One region of the Antricoccus suffuscus genome, then DNA from elsewhere that is predicted to be linked to it. Evidence: riboswitches for the same ligand, from Rfam matches in the RefSeq annotation. Region 1 holds a riboswitch; the other holds the start of a gene.
The links. Region 1 has a riboswitch for S-adenosylmethionine ahead of CLV47_RS18910 (bifunctional o-acetylhomoserine/o-acetylserine sulfhydrylase). Riboswitches for the same ligand answer to the same signal wherever they lie in the genome.
Positions count from the first base shown of each region.

Region 2: another riboswitch for S-adenosylmethionine. It lies ahead of CLV47_RS07025 (aminotransferase class V-fold PLP-dependent enzyme); the one in region 1 lies ahead of CLV47_RS18910 (bifunctional o-acetylhomoserine/o-acetylserine sulfhydrylase).

Region 1 covers NZ_PVUE01000021.1:58,087-65,633, reverse strand. The annotation lists gene CLV47_RS18935 (ABC transporter substrate-binding protein) at 1-1,014, shown strand, start outside; gene thpR (RNA 2',3'-cyclic phosphodiesterase) at 1,039-1,557, opposite strand; gene groL (chaperonin GroEL) at 1,716-3,344, opposite strand; gene CLV47_RS18920 (amidase) at 3,707-5,128, shown strand; gene CLV47_RS18915 (cold-shock protein) at 5,192-5,395, opposite strand; SAM riboswitch class IV at 5,757-5,870, shown strand; gene CLV47_RS18910 (bifunctional o-acetylhomoserine/o-acetylserine sulfhydrylase) at 6,051-7,373, shown strand; gene metX (homoserine O-acetyltransferase MetX) at 7,402-7,547, shown strand, end outside.
Region 2 covers NZ_PVUE01000004.1:129,774-137,320, reverse strand. The annotation lists gene CLV47_RS07050 (LPXTG cell wall anchor domain-containing protein) at 1-700, shown strand, start outside; gene CLV47_RS07045 (hypothetical protein) at 801-1,718, opposite strand; gene CLV47_RS07040 (alpha/beta hydrolase family protein) at 1,917-2,549, opposite strand; gene CLV47_RS07035 (enoyl-CoA hydratase/isomerase family protein) at 2,564-3,316, opposite strand; gene CLV47_RS07030 (PPOX class F420-dependent oxidoreductase) at 3,562-4,044, shown strand; gene CLV47_RS07025 (aminotransferase class V-fold PLP-dependent enzyme) at 4,141-5,526, opposite strand; SAM riboswitch class IV at 5,597-5,713, opposite strand; gene CLV47_RS07020 (MBL fold metallo-hydrolase) at 5,812-6,612, shown strand; gene CLV47_RS07015 (hypothetical protein) at 6,637-7,547, shown strand, end outside.

The DNA of each region.
Region 1 (7,547 bases):
GCGAGCGGCGGCGCCTGCGGGCGCACCGTAAAGATCGAGGTCCGCGATTCGGCATATAAGGCCGATAAGGCCGTTCCGCTCTACGCCGAGCTCAAGGACAAGGTCGCCGGTTATCTGCAGATCTTCGGTTCGGCCTCGCTCGCGGCACTGAAGGGCAGCTTCACCTCCGACAACGCGATCGTCACCTCGAGCACCACGGCGTCGGTCAACCTGGACAACCCCGAACTGCTGATGACCGGCACGTCGCACGACATCGACACCATCAACGGGCTCGCCTACCTACAGAAGGCCGGCATGCTCGCCGACGGAGACAAGGTCGGCATGGTGGCGATCGACTCCGAGTACGGCCTCAACGCAATCGCCGGCGCGGAGTACTACGCCAAGAAGCACGACCTCGAGCTCGACTCGGTCAAGCTCAGCGCGACCGAGAGCGACATGTCCTCGGCCGTCACCAAGATGAAGAGCTCGGGCGTCAAGGTCATCCTCGCTGCTGTGGCGCCCAAGGCGATGGGTTCGATCCTCACGCAAGCACAAGCACAGGGTCTGGACATCCCCATCATGGGCAACGGTCCGTCGTTCGAGCCGCAGTTGCTGGGTACGCCGGCCGCGTCGGCCATGGGCAACTACTACCGCTCCGTTGGCATGGCGCCGTACGGCGCGGAGGGTGCGCTGGCGCAGAAGATCGCGACCGAGTACCCGACGAAGTTCCAGGACGAGCCGAGCGACCAGGTCAACTTTGGCTACGTCGAAGGGCTTGTCTGGGGAGCGATCCTTAAGGAGGCGTGCGACAGCAAGGACATGACGCGCGACGGGCTGATCGCCGCCAGCAAGAAGATCGATGTCGACACGCAGGGTCTGACGCCGAAACTGGACTACTCCACCGAGGGTGTGCCGCCGTCCCGTGAGGGCTACATCGTCGTACCGGATGCTTCCATCCCGGGTGGCCTGAAGGCTCTCGAATCGCACTATATGTCCAAAGAGGCCAAGGACTACAAGGCGCCGCTGCAGAAGTAGCGTTCGTCAACGACAAAACGTCATTTACCTGCCCAAGGGCAACCGCTCGACGGGCTCGTAGCGCGGCCCTCGATCACCTGAACTACGCAGATAGGACCGCATCACCACAATCTCGGTGGCCTGCCACGACGGTCCGGCGTACGACGACAGTTCCAGGACGGCGCCGGTCAGCTCGGCCGGCTCGCGGCTGCGCGCCAGCGTCACATGTGGCTGCTGCTGGGGGCCGGCGAGGGCGGTGAACCCGTCCCGGTCGCCGGCGACATCGGCGTACAGCACCTTCGCCGACCAGTCATACGGAAACGTCCCGGCGCCCTGCAGGTTGAAGTCCAGCGGGCCGGACTGCGACGCGCGGCCGGCCCAGTGATCGATCTGCCGATCGGTCTCGTGCGGGCCGCACTCGCCGAGGAAGCGGACGGTTAGGTGATAGTTCTGCGGCGCCACCCAACGCAGGTCCGGTCGCGCGGTGCTGAGCACATCGAGATGCTCATGTAGGTGAGTGACGACGTCGTCGGGCAACAAGATAGCGACAAATAACCGGGCCATAGCACCGGAGGCTACCAACTGCCACCGACGTGCGCTGTCCCCCTAGCGCTGCCAGGGAGCAACCACAAAAGGCGGGCCCGACCATGTCGGACCCGCCTTTGCGGTAGAGCGTTGTGCGGACGAGGCTTAGAAGCCCACGTCTTTAGAAGCCCATGTCTCTAGAAGCCCATGTCTCCCATGCCGCCGTCGCCACCTGGCATCGCCGGGGCAGCCTTTTCGGGCTTGTCCGCGACTACCGCTTCGGTGGTGAGGAACAGCGCGGCGATCGAGGCAGCGTTCTGCAGTGCCGAACGCGTCACCTTGACCGGCTCCATGATGCCCGTAGCAACCATGTCGACGTACTCGCCGGTGGCCGCATTGAGGCCGTGGCCGACCTTGAGACCCTTGACCTTCTCGACGACAACTCCGCCTTCGAGGCCGGCGTTGACGGCGATCTGCTTCAGGGGGGCTTCCAGCGCAGTCTTGACGATCTGAGCACCTGTGGCCTCGTCACCTTCAAGGTTGAGCTTGTCGAAGGCCTTGAGCGAAGCGTTGATCAGCGCGACACCGCCACCGGCGATGATGCCCTCTTCAACGGCAGCCTTCGCGTTGCGGACTGCGTCCTCAATGCGGTGCTTGCGCTCCTTGAGCTCGACCTCCGTAGCGGCGCCGGCCTTGATGACAGCAACGCCGCCGGCGAGCTTCGCCAGGCGCTCCTGCAGCTTCTCGCGGTCGTAGTCCGAGTCAGAGTTCTCGATCTCGCCACGGATCTGGGCGACACGGCCATTGATCTGGTCGGTCTCGCCAGCACCCTCGACGACGGTGGTCTCGTCCTTGGTGATGACGACCTTGCGCGCCTTGCCGAGCAGTTCGAGTCCAGCAGACTCGAGCGACAACCCGACGGTCTCGCTGATGACCTGGCCACCGGTGAGGATCGCGATGTCCTGCAGCATGGCCTTGCGGCGGTCGCCGAAGCCCGGAGCCTTGACGGCGGCGGACTTGAACGTGCCGCGGATCTTGTTGACGACGAGGGTCGAGAGCGCTTCGCCTTCGACATCCTCGGCGATGATCGCCAGCGGCTTGCCCGACTGCATGACCTTCTCCAACAGCGGGAGAAGATCCTTGACGTTGGAGATCTTGCCTTCGACGATCAGGATGTACGGATCGTCGAGGACGGCTTCCATACGATCGGGATCGGTCACGAAGTAACCGGAGATGTAGCCCTTGTCGAAGCGCATACCCTCAGTGAGCTCAAGCTCGAGGCCGAAGGTGTTGCTCTCCTCGACGGTGATGACACCTTCCTTGCCGACCTTGTCCATTGCCTCGGCGATGAGCTCGCCAATGGCCGGGTCAGCGGCGGAGATGCCAGCGGTGGAGGCGATCTCTTCCTTGGTCTCGATGTCCTTGGCCTGCTTCTGCAGCTGCTCGGAAACCGAGGCAACAGCAGCCTCAATGCCCTTCTTCAAGGACATCGGGTTGGCGCCGGCCGCGACGTTGCGCAGGCCTTCCTTGACGAGCGCCTGAGCAAGAACGGTAGCGGTCGTCGTACCGTCGCCGGCGACGTCGTCAGTCTTCTTGGCAACTTCCTTGACGAGCTCGGCCCCGATCTTCTCCCACGGGTCCTCAAGCTCGATTTCCTTCGCGATGCTCACGCCATCGTTAGTGATGGTCGGGGCACCCCACTTCTTATCCAGTACGACGTTGCGGCCTTTAGGGCCCAGCGTCACTTTGACTGCGTCGGCAAGAGCATTCATGCCGCGCTCGAGACCACGACGGGCCTCTTCGTCAAACGCGATCATTTTCGCCATTGACTAATCCATCCTTATTTAAGGGGAACGTTTCATTGCCCAACCTCGGTGCCCGCGACGGACGACAGACGCAACGCATTCAATCGACTCGAGATCGGCTCGGTCGAAATGAGTACGACGCGGTACTGCCTCACCAAAGTTTGGCACCCGCCAGGTTAGCACTCCTCTATCGAGAGTGCTAAGAGAGGTTTGGCACTCGTCGCAGCCGAGTGCCAACGTTTTCAGTGCGCCTCGACGGTGTAAATGCCGAGCGCGTGTGGCTGCCGGATCGCACTCGTCGCGCTCGCGCTGGGTTGCTTGCGCCTGCGATTTGCAGTTGTCTAAGCAGACCATCAAAACTGCTGCCGCGCTTGGAGATCTCTATGACGACCCAGATCGCGTATCTCACGACGACCGAACTGACCGCGCTCTATCAATCCGGCGAGCTGTCGCCGGTGGAAGCGACGAGGGCGACCCTCGATCGGCTGGCCGAGGTCAACCCGAAGATCAATGCCTTCAATGTCGTCATGGACGATTCCGCGCTGGCCGCGGCGAAGGCGTCCGAGAAACGTTGGCGGACGGGCTCGCCGATCGGCCCCCTGGATGGCGTGCCGGTCTCGATCAAGGACAACATCCCGGTCGCCGGCTTTCCCTGCCGCAACGGCTCCTTGACCACGTCAGATACACCGGTAACCGAGGACGCTCCCCCGGTCACGCGGCTTAAGGAGGCCGGCGCCGTACTGTTCGGCAAGACCACGCTGCCGGACTACGCGCACAAAGGCGTCACCGACAGTCCGCTCACCGGCATCACCCGCAACCCGTGGAATCTCGACGTCACCCCCGGCGGCTCCAGCGGTGGCGCGTCGGCGGCTCTCGCAGCCGGAGTCGGACCACTGGCCGTAGGTTCGGACGGCGGCGGATCCATTCGTATCCCTTGCAGTTTCACCGGGCTGGCAGGCATCAAGCCGACGTACGGCCGGGTCGCGGCATTTCAGGGTGGCCCATTCATCGGCATGTCCCATAAAGGCCCGATGGCCCGCACGGTTCGCGACGCCGGGCTGCTACTCAACGTGCTCGCCGCGCCCGATCCGCGCGATGGCACGTCCTACCCGTCGGCGACCGCGGCGTACGACGACTCTCTCGACATCTCGTCGCTGAAAGGCCTGCGGATCGCCTTTACGGCCGACTTCGGCACCGACCACATCGATCCAGAAGTCCGCGCACTCGTCGCCGCCACCGCCGACGTATTCCAAGGCCTCGGCGCCGAGGTTACCGAGGCCTTCCCCGATCTCACCGGCGGCCCGGAAGCCTTCGGCGTCATCTGGAATACCGGGATCGCGAAAGTAGTCGAGCAGACGCCGGCCGACAAGCGCGACCTGTTCGACAAACCGATCAAGGCTATGGCTGCCAAGGGCCGCGAGGTCACGGGCGTCGAGTACCTGCTGGCGATGCACTACCGCGACTCGTTCTCCGAGCGGTTGGGCCGCTTCCATCAGGACTACGACCTACTAATCACACCGACGTTGCCGTGTACCGCGTTCGAGGTCGGACACGAAGTCCCGCCCGATTGGAAGGAGAAGCGGTGGATGACGTGGAGCCCGTTCTGCTATCCCTTCAACTTCACGCAACAGCCAGCGGCCTCGGTGCCGTGTGGACTCAGCAACGGGCTGCCCGTGGGTCTGCAGATCGTCGGACGACGGCACGAAGATGCACTTGTGCTGCGCGCGGCCGCGGCATACGAAAACGCCGCCGGCGGCTTCAACGAACTGTCCGATCGCGGAAGCCGACTAAATCTCGCTGGTTGAGCGAACTCAAAGGCCTACCCGGCGGGCCGGGTAGGCCTTTGATACTTACGAAGTTTCCGGTCGTTAGCCAGCAACCCGGACTTGGTCCGCCTGCGGACCCTTCTCACTCTGGGTCACTTCGAACTCCACGCGCTGTCCCTCTTCGAGGGCGCGGTAGCCATCCATCTGAATTGCCGAGTGGTGAACGAAGACATCTTGCCCACCGTCAACTGCGATAAAGCCGAAGCCTTTTTCCGCGTTGAACCACTTCACGGTTCCCTGTGCCACGTGCACTCCTACGTTGTGCGATCCGGATTCCACACCTTGCAGAACCGGGGCCTTGCTCATCCGTCCCGCACTACACTTGCATGACCCTGGACCGGTATCGCTGGTCACTTCCGTGCCCGTCAACCGCCTGCCCAACGTCTAGCGCGGTAACGCACACGACTTGCTGAACTACGACCAAGCCTCACGTTACAGGTTTGGCCCAGGTAAACAATCGCGACAAGATAACGAAACGGGCAACGCCTTTCTCGGTGACAACCTGCGCACAAGGCGTTCTCGCGCGCTCACGCCACGCAGTCATTCGGCCCACATTCGGTCGGTACCCGTGGCACGGGCACACCGCAATGGGCTAACATCGACGGCAGGTTATGAGTTCCAGTGCAGAGCCCCGGCTTGCTGGACGGCAACCCTCCAACCGCGGTGGGGTGCTCCGGGTGAAGACCAGGCGAATGTCGACCGACAAACGCAAGCGCGGGCCTCTCAATACGCAGTGGCCCCAGATCTTCGGGAGTCACAGTGAGCACCCTCTGTAGATAGCGCGTACGACGCCTCGCATCTCCATGCCCGAGGCGTCCGCGCAGCACCCAATCCATTTCGTACGAGTAACACCTCGACGCCAGTTCTGGCGCACCAGAAACACGAAGGAAGACAACACGCAATGAGCAACGAAGCAGCCAATTGGGCCTTTGAGACCAAGCAGATCCACGCCGGGCAGGAGGCGGATCCGACGACCGGGTCGCGCGCGCTGCCGATCTACCAGACCACGTCGTACGTCTTCAAAGACACCGAGCACGCCGCGAACCTGTTTGGGCTTTCCGAGTTCGGCAACATCTACACCCGCATCATGAATCCGACGACCGACGCGGTCGAGCAGCGCATCGCCGCACTCGAAGGTGGTGTCGGTGCGCTCCTCGTCGCCTCCGGCCAGGCCGCCGAAGTGCTCGCCCTGCTCAACGTCGTTGAAAACGGTGGCCATATCGTGGCCTCGCCGAGCCTGTACGGCGGCACCTACAACCTGTTGCACTACACGTTCAAGAAGTTCGGCATCGAGACGACGTTCGTGGAAAACCCGACCGACCTTGAGTCGTGGAAGAGCGCAATTCAGGACAACACGAAGGCCTTCTTCTTCGAGACCATCGCCAACCCGCGCAGCGAGGTGCTCGACATCGAGGGCATCGCGAAGATCGCGCACGATTTCGGTGCGCCGCTCATCGTCGACAACACCGTCGCCACGCCGTACCTCCTGCGTCCGATCGAGCATGGCGCCGACGTCGTCATCCACTCGGCCACCAAGTACCTCGGCGGCCACGGCACCTCAATCGCCGGCGCAATCGTCGACTCCGGCAACTTCGACTATGCGCAGTACCCCGAACGCTTCCCTAACTTCAACACGCCGGACCCGAGCTACAACGGGCTGACCTACGCCAAGGATCTGGGGGTCGGCTCCGCGTTCGGCGCCAACCTGTCGTACATCCTCAAGGCGCGCGTACAACTGCTGCGCGACACCGGCGCGGCCGTGTCGCCATTCAATGCTTTCCTTATCGCGCAGGGCATCGAGACGCTGAGTCTGCGCGTCGAGCGGCATGTCGAGAATGCGCGCAAGGTAGCCAACTGGCTTGAGACACGCAGCGAGGTCGAGAAGGTGTTCTGGGGCAGCCTGGAGTCCAGCCCGTCCTACGAGCTGGCCAAGAAGTACGTACCCAAGGGCTCCGGCGCGATTGTGTCGTTCGAGATCAAGGGCGGCGTCGATGCGGGTAAGAAGTTCGTCGAGGCGCTGGAGCTGCACAGTCACGTCGCTAACATCGGAGACGTGCGCTCACTAGTAATCCACCCCGCGTCCACGACGCATAGCCAGCTCACTCCAGAGGAGCAGGCGACCTCGGGAGTCACTCCCGGGCTGGTCCGCCTGTCGGTAGGAATCGAAAACATCGACGACATCCTCGCTGACCTCGAGACCGGGTTCAGCGCGGCCGCGCTCTAACGAGAGTCGACTCAGGAGAATGACATCTGTGGCGGATCGCCCCACATACAACTCGCCGAACGCCGTGCGCCGGGGGACGCACGTCGGCGGTTGGCGTGAGGGCGATCCGGTTGCAGCCCGCAAGTTCGTCGACATCGGCGCCGTTGAGCTCGAACGTGGCGGCGTACTCCCGTC
Region 2 (7,547 bases), on a different contig from region 1:
GCACCCACTGATATCCGGCTCGGCGATTCCCGCTCCGAAGCTTGGCGCGCCTGGCGTGTCCTCGGCCACCGAGGCTCCGGGTGCGGCGGGCGCTGACTCAGCTGGCCTTGGCGCGATAGACGACAACACGCTCATGGGGCCGTCGGTGCTCGATCCGTCTGAAAACCCGCCCCCCACTGCGTCCGGGTCCGGCTCGCCCGGGAAATCATCGTTAGACGGTCCGCCGACGCTCGACACCGACGTCACCTCGCCGTCTGCCCCAGTTCCCGCCGACAATTCGGCCACCGACTCGTCCGCAAGTGGCACGTCCGACACGGGCGATGGATCCGGCTCGTCGTCTTCTAGCGACCAGTCCAGCTCTTCCCCATCGACCACAGGTTCGACTGATTCATCAGCGTCGTCGGGTGACTCGACTTCTTCTGCTCCGGAAGACAGTGACTATCCGATTCCGCCGCTTGATCCACCCCAGTCTGATCCGGGTTCCGGCTCGCCCGGCGCCGTACCGACGGCTCAGCCAACCAGCACCGTCTCGGCAACCGCTTCTGCGCCGAGCACACCGAAATCGCCGGCTTCGCCCTCGGCGTACGGGAAACTGCCGAATACCGGGGTCGACGCCGTACCTATGTTGATCCTCGGCCTTGGACTGGTTGTCGTGGGTGTCGCGCTCGTGTTGTTCACTCGCCGCCGCAGTCGCCACTAACCCCCTCGCCTATCCGTCACGTATGTCGCGCGATCCGTCACGTATGTCGCGCGATCCGTCACGAAAGTTCGCCCATCCGTCACGAAAATTCGCCCATCCGTCACCACATGCGTGGAAGGTTAGGTTCGGCATATAACCACCCGCCGACCTCGAGCTCTAGCCGTTCATCTTGTCCAAGGATCGACTTCTTATCTCCTACTGCGATTCGCCAGCCAAGCTGCTCGCGTAGAAAGTCGCGTCGACTCTCATCGTGCGCTTTGTCCTCCGGCGACGTATGAAACTCCGCACCGTCGTACTCGACCGCAATACGTTTCTCTCTATAACCCATGTCAAGCCGATAGACGTCGTTACCCTGCTGATCTTTGATGATGATCTGGGCTTGGGGCCGCGGAAAGCCCGCATCCAGTAGCCGCAAACGGGTCCATGATTCACCGGGGGATTCCGATTTCACGTCGATCAGCCTGGCCAACTCTCGAGCTTGGACGATTCCAGGAAATCCACGCAGTCGCTGGACGTAGGACACGACCTCATCGACACAGACCAATTTAGCCCTGGCCAATCCGTCGGCTGCGGCGAGAGCGTACGGTCGTCGCATCTGTCGCAGCAGGTCAGCGGTGGTTCTCAGAGGTGTCGTGATGAGCAGTGAGTCGATCTCCATGACGTCATTTGGGTCGATGAATGCCTCTCGGCAGTCAACGTTGGGGTGCCGGACACGGGACGACCCATGCGGAATTACGACTGACGGGGTCAGCCGAAACCAATCGCTTGGCCGAAACGTATCGACGCCGTAAATCCAGGACGCGGATCCGTCGCAGATGATCGCGTGTGGAGGGGCGACGAGCCTTATCCCGGTTACCCGAAGTTCTCGGCTGTCGGGCACCGATGCATCGACGTACACGCCACGAAATAGCCGACGTAGCGCACGCTCACGAACCGCGTCGCGCAACTCCTTGCGGGTCATGCCGAACTCTAGGTGTTCCAGACTGATGAACGGCATTCCGTCGTTGATAAGAGACATACGAGGATTCCACTGCGAAACACCCGAGAGGGGCGCATCAGATGTCAGATTCTGTGGACGACACGCCGAGCTGTGGACAAATGCGAAGGCATACGTGACGGACGAGCCGACATACGTGACGGACGAGCGGACATACGTGACGGACGAGCGGACATAGGTGACGGATCGCCGGACATAGGTGACGGATCGAGCGGTGGGTTAGAAGGCGCCGGCGAGCCAGGCGAGTACGGCGGCTGTCACGTCCGTCGGGTGTTTGCCGAAGCTATGCGTGCCGGCCGCCGCCGTGACGTACGACGGATCGGGTAGTTCGGCGCGCACGTCATCCGGCGTACCAAATGGGTCACGCGCACCCTGTACGACGTGCAGCGGCAAGCCGGCTTCCAACGGCAGCCGCAGCTCCGAGGCTCGCGACTTCTCCGGCTTACCAGGCGGATGCAGCGGAAACGACAGACACAGTACGCCGTCCGCGCCGACCTCCTGCGCCGTACGGCAGGCCACGCGCGCACCCGCGCTGCGGCCACCGACAACCAGCGGCCGCGGTAGCTTCCCGCGACCGCTCATCAACGACGCCACGATCGGCAACCATCCTGCGTCGAGCGTCTTCGGCGGAGTCGCGACCTTCTTGCCGGCGACCCGCCACGGCATCTCGACGAGTACGACGGCCCACCCGGCCAGCGGTACGGCGTCGGCGATCGCGGCAAGATCAGACGCGCCGATGCCGCCGCCAGCGCCGTGCCCGAGGACCAGCGTGCCGACAGCCCGCGGCGGGCGAGTGACGTGTGCACGGGCAGGCCCGGTCGGCGTATCGATGTCGATGACTCGGCGGTTCATCGGGCCGCCCCTGACTACTTCTTCAGGCTCGCGCGGTAATCGGTGATGGCTTTGGCGGTCGACGGGTCGACGAAAACGTCGGCGAAGACATCGCGGCTACGCTCGATCCCCACCGCGAGCGGGGTGTTGAGCCAGGTTTCGATGAGGCCTTTCTGAGCCGCGATCGCGACTGGCGTGTGGCCGGAAAGTTTGTCCATGAAACGCATTGCCTCGGTCTTGAGATCCTCGGGCGCGACGAAGCTGTTCACGATGCTCGACAGCGGAGCCTGCGTGGCCGGGTAGTTGTCACCGGTCAGCAGGAACTCCTTGGCGAAGCCGAGGCCGACGTACTCCTGCAGCAGCGACGCGTCCGCGATGGACGGAATACCCAGCTTGACCTCGGGCAGCCCGAACAGGACCTTGTCGTGCGCAACGCGGATGTCGGCGGACATCACCATTTCGAACGCCGCACCCAGACAGAATCCGTTAATAACGGCAATCACGGGCTTCGGTGAGGTGCGTACGGCGGTCAGACACTCCGCGACGACACTGATCGCGTCGAACGCTTCCCGCCGGTTGAGACCGTGGAACGTGTCGGTGTGCATGCCGGCTGAGAACGAGCGGTCGCCGGCGCCAGTCAGGACGATGCCGCGGACAGTCCCATCGGACTCGTTGACCGCCTTGGTGATGACCCGCAGGTCGTCGAGGGTGGTGGCATTGAGGATCTCGGGCCGGTTTAGCGTGATCCAGCGGATGCCGTCGACATCCTCAACAAGCGGTGCGCCCATGGCTATCTGGTCCTCTCGGTTCTCATCAGTACGACGTGCCGATCTTGCCACGGCTGTCGGCCGATGAGTCTCGGCGGTACACGAACGGACCAAGGTTCTGTACCGCCCGACTCGCCTTCCTTGCGCGGACGCCGAAACCAGCACGCGGATCGGACACGTGCGCTGCGGTCATTTGTCGGGCTCACAGAGATACGCCGCAGATCGCCGCGACCGTTCTGACGAGCGCGCTGGGCTAGGGTTGTTGCATGGCTAGAAGCATCGCGACCTCGGACACTGTCGGACTCGATGAGCTCCTGGAGTTCGTGCGACCGCGTCACCGACTGGTGCTGAGCACGACACGCGCCGACGGTACGCCGCAAATCTCGCCGGTCACCGGCGGCGTCGACAAGGGCGGCCGGATCGTGATCGCGACATACCCGGGGCGGGCCAAGACCCGCAACGCCGAACGCCGCCCCCAGGTTTCTATCTGCGTGATTTCCGACGAATGGAACGGCCCATTCGTTCAGGTCGACGGCGACGCGGAGGTCCTCCATATGCCGGACGCGCTCGACGGCCTGGTCGACTACTTCCGCTCTATATCAGGAGAGCACTCCGACTGGGACGAGTACCGCGAGGCGATGAAGGTCCAGAACAAGTCGCTGATCCGGGTGACGCCAACCCGCTGGGGGCCGATCGCGACCGGCGGCTTCCCGGCCGATGTCGCCGCTCGACTGGACGCCCAGTCGTAGCGACGTGTGACGTAACGAAGGACGTCATCCGCGTTGGCGGCTATTGCGGCCAACACGTATAACCTCCGCCAAGAGGACTAGCCCGCGGCCCGTGCGTCAGCAGAGTGACGCCCCTGCGGAGCCGACTGCGGACGCCGGGAACGCGCGCGTCTCAGGCACCGGATTCCACGGACCGTCGGAGCACTCGTATGTCCAGCGCGGACCCCGCGCCACTAGCTCACCGAGTGCGGCGACGAGCCGGTCCACGTCGCCCGCCGTAGAGCCCAACCCAAGACTTGCCCGTACGGCGCCGACGCCGTTACCAAAGCGCGCCAGCAATGGATGCGCACAAAACCGTCCATCTCGTACGCCGATCCCATGCTCGGCCGAGAGGTACGCGGCCACCTGACCGGGCGCGTAGCCGGCGACCGTGAAAGCGACGATCCCGACCGATTCGCGCGAGTCATCCCAGATACGAAGTACGTCGATCCCTTTGATACCAGCTAATCCGGCCAACAAACGGTCGCGCAGCGCGGCCTCGCGCGGCCCGCCGTCATGTGCCGAGAGCGCGTCGCACGCAGCCGCGATCGCCGCTGCCCCGAGCACGTTGGGAGACCCGGCCTCGTGCCGGGCAGGAGCCGAAGCCCAGATCGCCTCGCCGACCGTCACGTTGATCACTGCGCCACCGCCTGCGAGGTACGGCGGAGCATCGTCGAGCCAATCGCGCCGTCCGACCAGTACGCCGGCACCAAATGGCGCATAAAGCTTGTGTCCGGAGAACGCTAGATAGTCGACACCGCACTCCGCCAAGTCCACCCGGCGGTGCGGCACGAGCTGCGCGCCGTCGACCACAATCCTTGCACCGCAGCGATGCGCGATCTCAGCGAGACGCGCGATCGGCAACACCTCACCAGTCACGTTCGAGGCCCCGGTGACAGCAAGCAACGCCGCTGGGCGGACGGTCAGTTCGTCGGACAACCGCTCGCACGTCTCATCAATAGTTCCGGCCGCCTCAACGATGCGCGCATCACGCCAAGGCAGCAGGTTTGCATGATGCTCGACGTCGAGTACGACGGTCTCCCCCGGCACGCAGCCGGCAAGAAGATTCAGTGAGTCGGTGGTGTTGCGGGTGAACACGACGACCTGGTCGTCGCACGCCCCGATAAACCTGGCCACAGATGCACGAGCATCTTCGTACGCCGCAGTCGACACGCGCGAGGCGTAGCCCGCGCCGCGATGCACACTCGCGTAAAACGGCAGCAGTTCGGCGATCCGGTCGGTGACCTCAGAGAGGGCGGGAGCGCTTGCGGCATAGTCGAAGTTGGCATACCGGATGGTGCCGCCGGGCACCAACGGGACTTCAAGGTCGCTGCCCGAGACCCGCGCGTACGGCGTGTCGCATGCCGGAGCCGCGGCGCAAGCCGGCACGGAATCGCGGTTCAGCTCAGGATCGCGGTAATGCAACGCATCATCGAACTGGACAGCTGGGAGTACAGAAGTCATCTCAAAACATCCCTCGGGATAAGGGACTCGTAGGAAATCCAACTCAGGATGAGAGAACCGACGTCCTCGGAGTCCGCGCTTGCCGCCTCCGGTTTTGGAGGTACGGCCTGGTCGTCACCCGGAGCACCCCACCGCGGTGGAGGGTTGCCGACCAGCGAGCCGGGGCTTGACGCTGGTACTCATGACCTGGGGAAGATAGTGACAGACGTGCCCGTGACGCGTCAACTCGGGGTACGTCGGAGCCGGCGACTACATTCATGAAACAGGCAAACTTCGGAGGTATATATGAAGATCGGTCAGCTCGACGTACTCCCCGTCATCGACGGTTCCATGCAGGCGCCGGCCCGTGACATCCTCAGTCGGCCCGGCGTAGACGACGCCTGGGCGTGTCACAGCGAACTCCTCGACGACAGTGGAGCGTTGCACATGACCGCCGGCGGGTTCCTGATCCGCACCGGTGGCCGCATCATCGTCATCGACACCGGACTCGGCACCATCAAGGCCGACGACGTCCAGGTCGGTGGATTCCTTGACAGTCTGCGCGGGTACGGCGTCGAGCCCGCCGATGTCACCGACGTTCTGTTCACGCACCTGCACTACGACCACGTGGGCTGGGCGACGTCGAAAGGTCAGGTGATCTTCCCGAACGCGACATATCGCGCGCACGCCGCGGACTGGGCACACTTCGTGACCGCCGACGACGCCGTACCGGGCGCGGTCAAGAAACTGAAACCGATCGAGCCGCAGTTGGAACTGTTCGACGCCGAACACACTGTCGCGCCCGGCCTCGACGCGCGGCCGGCGCCCGGGCACACTCCCGGTACGACGCTGTTCATCATCTCCAGCGAGGGGCAGCGCGCGCTACTGCTCGGCGACATCGTGCACTCGGTCGTCGAACTGTCCGAACCCGACTGGCAGGCGGTGTACGACGTCGACGCCGCGATGGCCAGCGCCGTACGCAATGCGATCGCCGACGAAGCGCTAGCGAAGGCCGACCTCGTGGCCGCGGGACACTTTCCGGACCTCGCCTTCGGGCGAATCCTCAAGAGTGACGGGGTACGACGATGGGAACGCGTCGGGCGTTGACCTCCGGTCGCTACCATCCAATGAGTGAGATCTAAACGTCGTAAGCCACCACGGCCCGCCCATCGGGGCCCGTGGGCATCGACGCTGCGGGTAGTCCTCGCCTTGTACGTCGTATTCGGGATCGTCGCGGGGATCGGCATACTCACCTTCGGGCCGTCGGCGCCATTCGACCCGTCAGACTCGTCGTCCGCACTGGACCGACTTTCCTCGGACCCGGCCGGCAGTACGTCGCGCTTCAACAGCGGCGCCGCCGAACAAGAACCCTCGTGGAGCGCCGACGACTTCCTCGCCGCGGTTAAAGGGCACGACTCCGGCGGCCAGATAGTGCGAATGCCAGGTGCGCAGACCTACCTCGATGACGCGGCTGTCGAGGCGGCCATCGCGGGGAGCAATCTCGTCGTTGTGGTCACCCCACCGACCCCGCTTGGGGCCGTCGAGAAGACCCGAGTCCGCGACAACACGGTGCAGAAGTTCTGGGCTGCCAAGCGCGGGCTAACTGTCATCATGGTTCACGGTCAGGCGGCGTACTTGCCCGGACCGGACCTATATATCCGTACGACGCCGCAGGGCGGAATCCCGATGCGTGAGGTGATGCGCACCGCGGACATGACCCCATCGGTGATCTACGTCGCGACGGAATCGGTCCAACACGCGAACAAAAACGATCAGCCGCGTGAGTACCCGCCGGGCAGCGGTGCGACCACAGCAAAGGACCTGGCGCTGACCGACACTCGAGCGCCCACAAGTGCCGAACTCGCCCCGATCACCAAAAAATTGAACTCCGGCAACCTCTACGTCGACCCGTCCATCAAACACAAACCCAAGTACAACAAGGCCTGGGGCGACGTCGCACCCGGCAAGAAACTCAAAGTTGTCATCCTCCCGTTCGCGAAGCCGGGCACCGCGATCGACTACACCGCGGCCCTGAAGAAGAA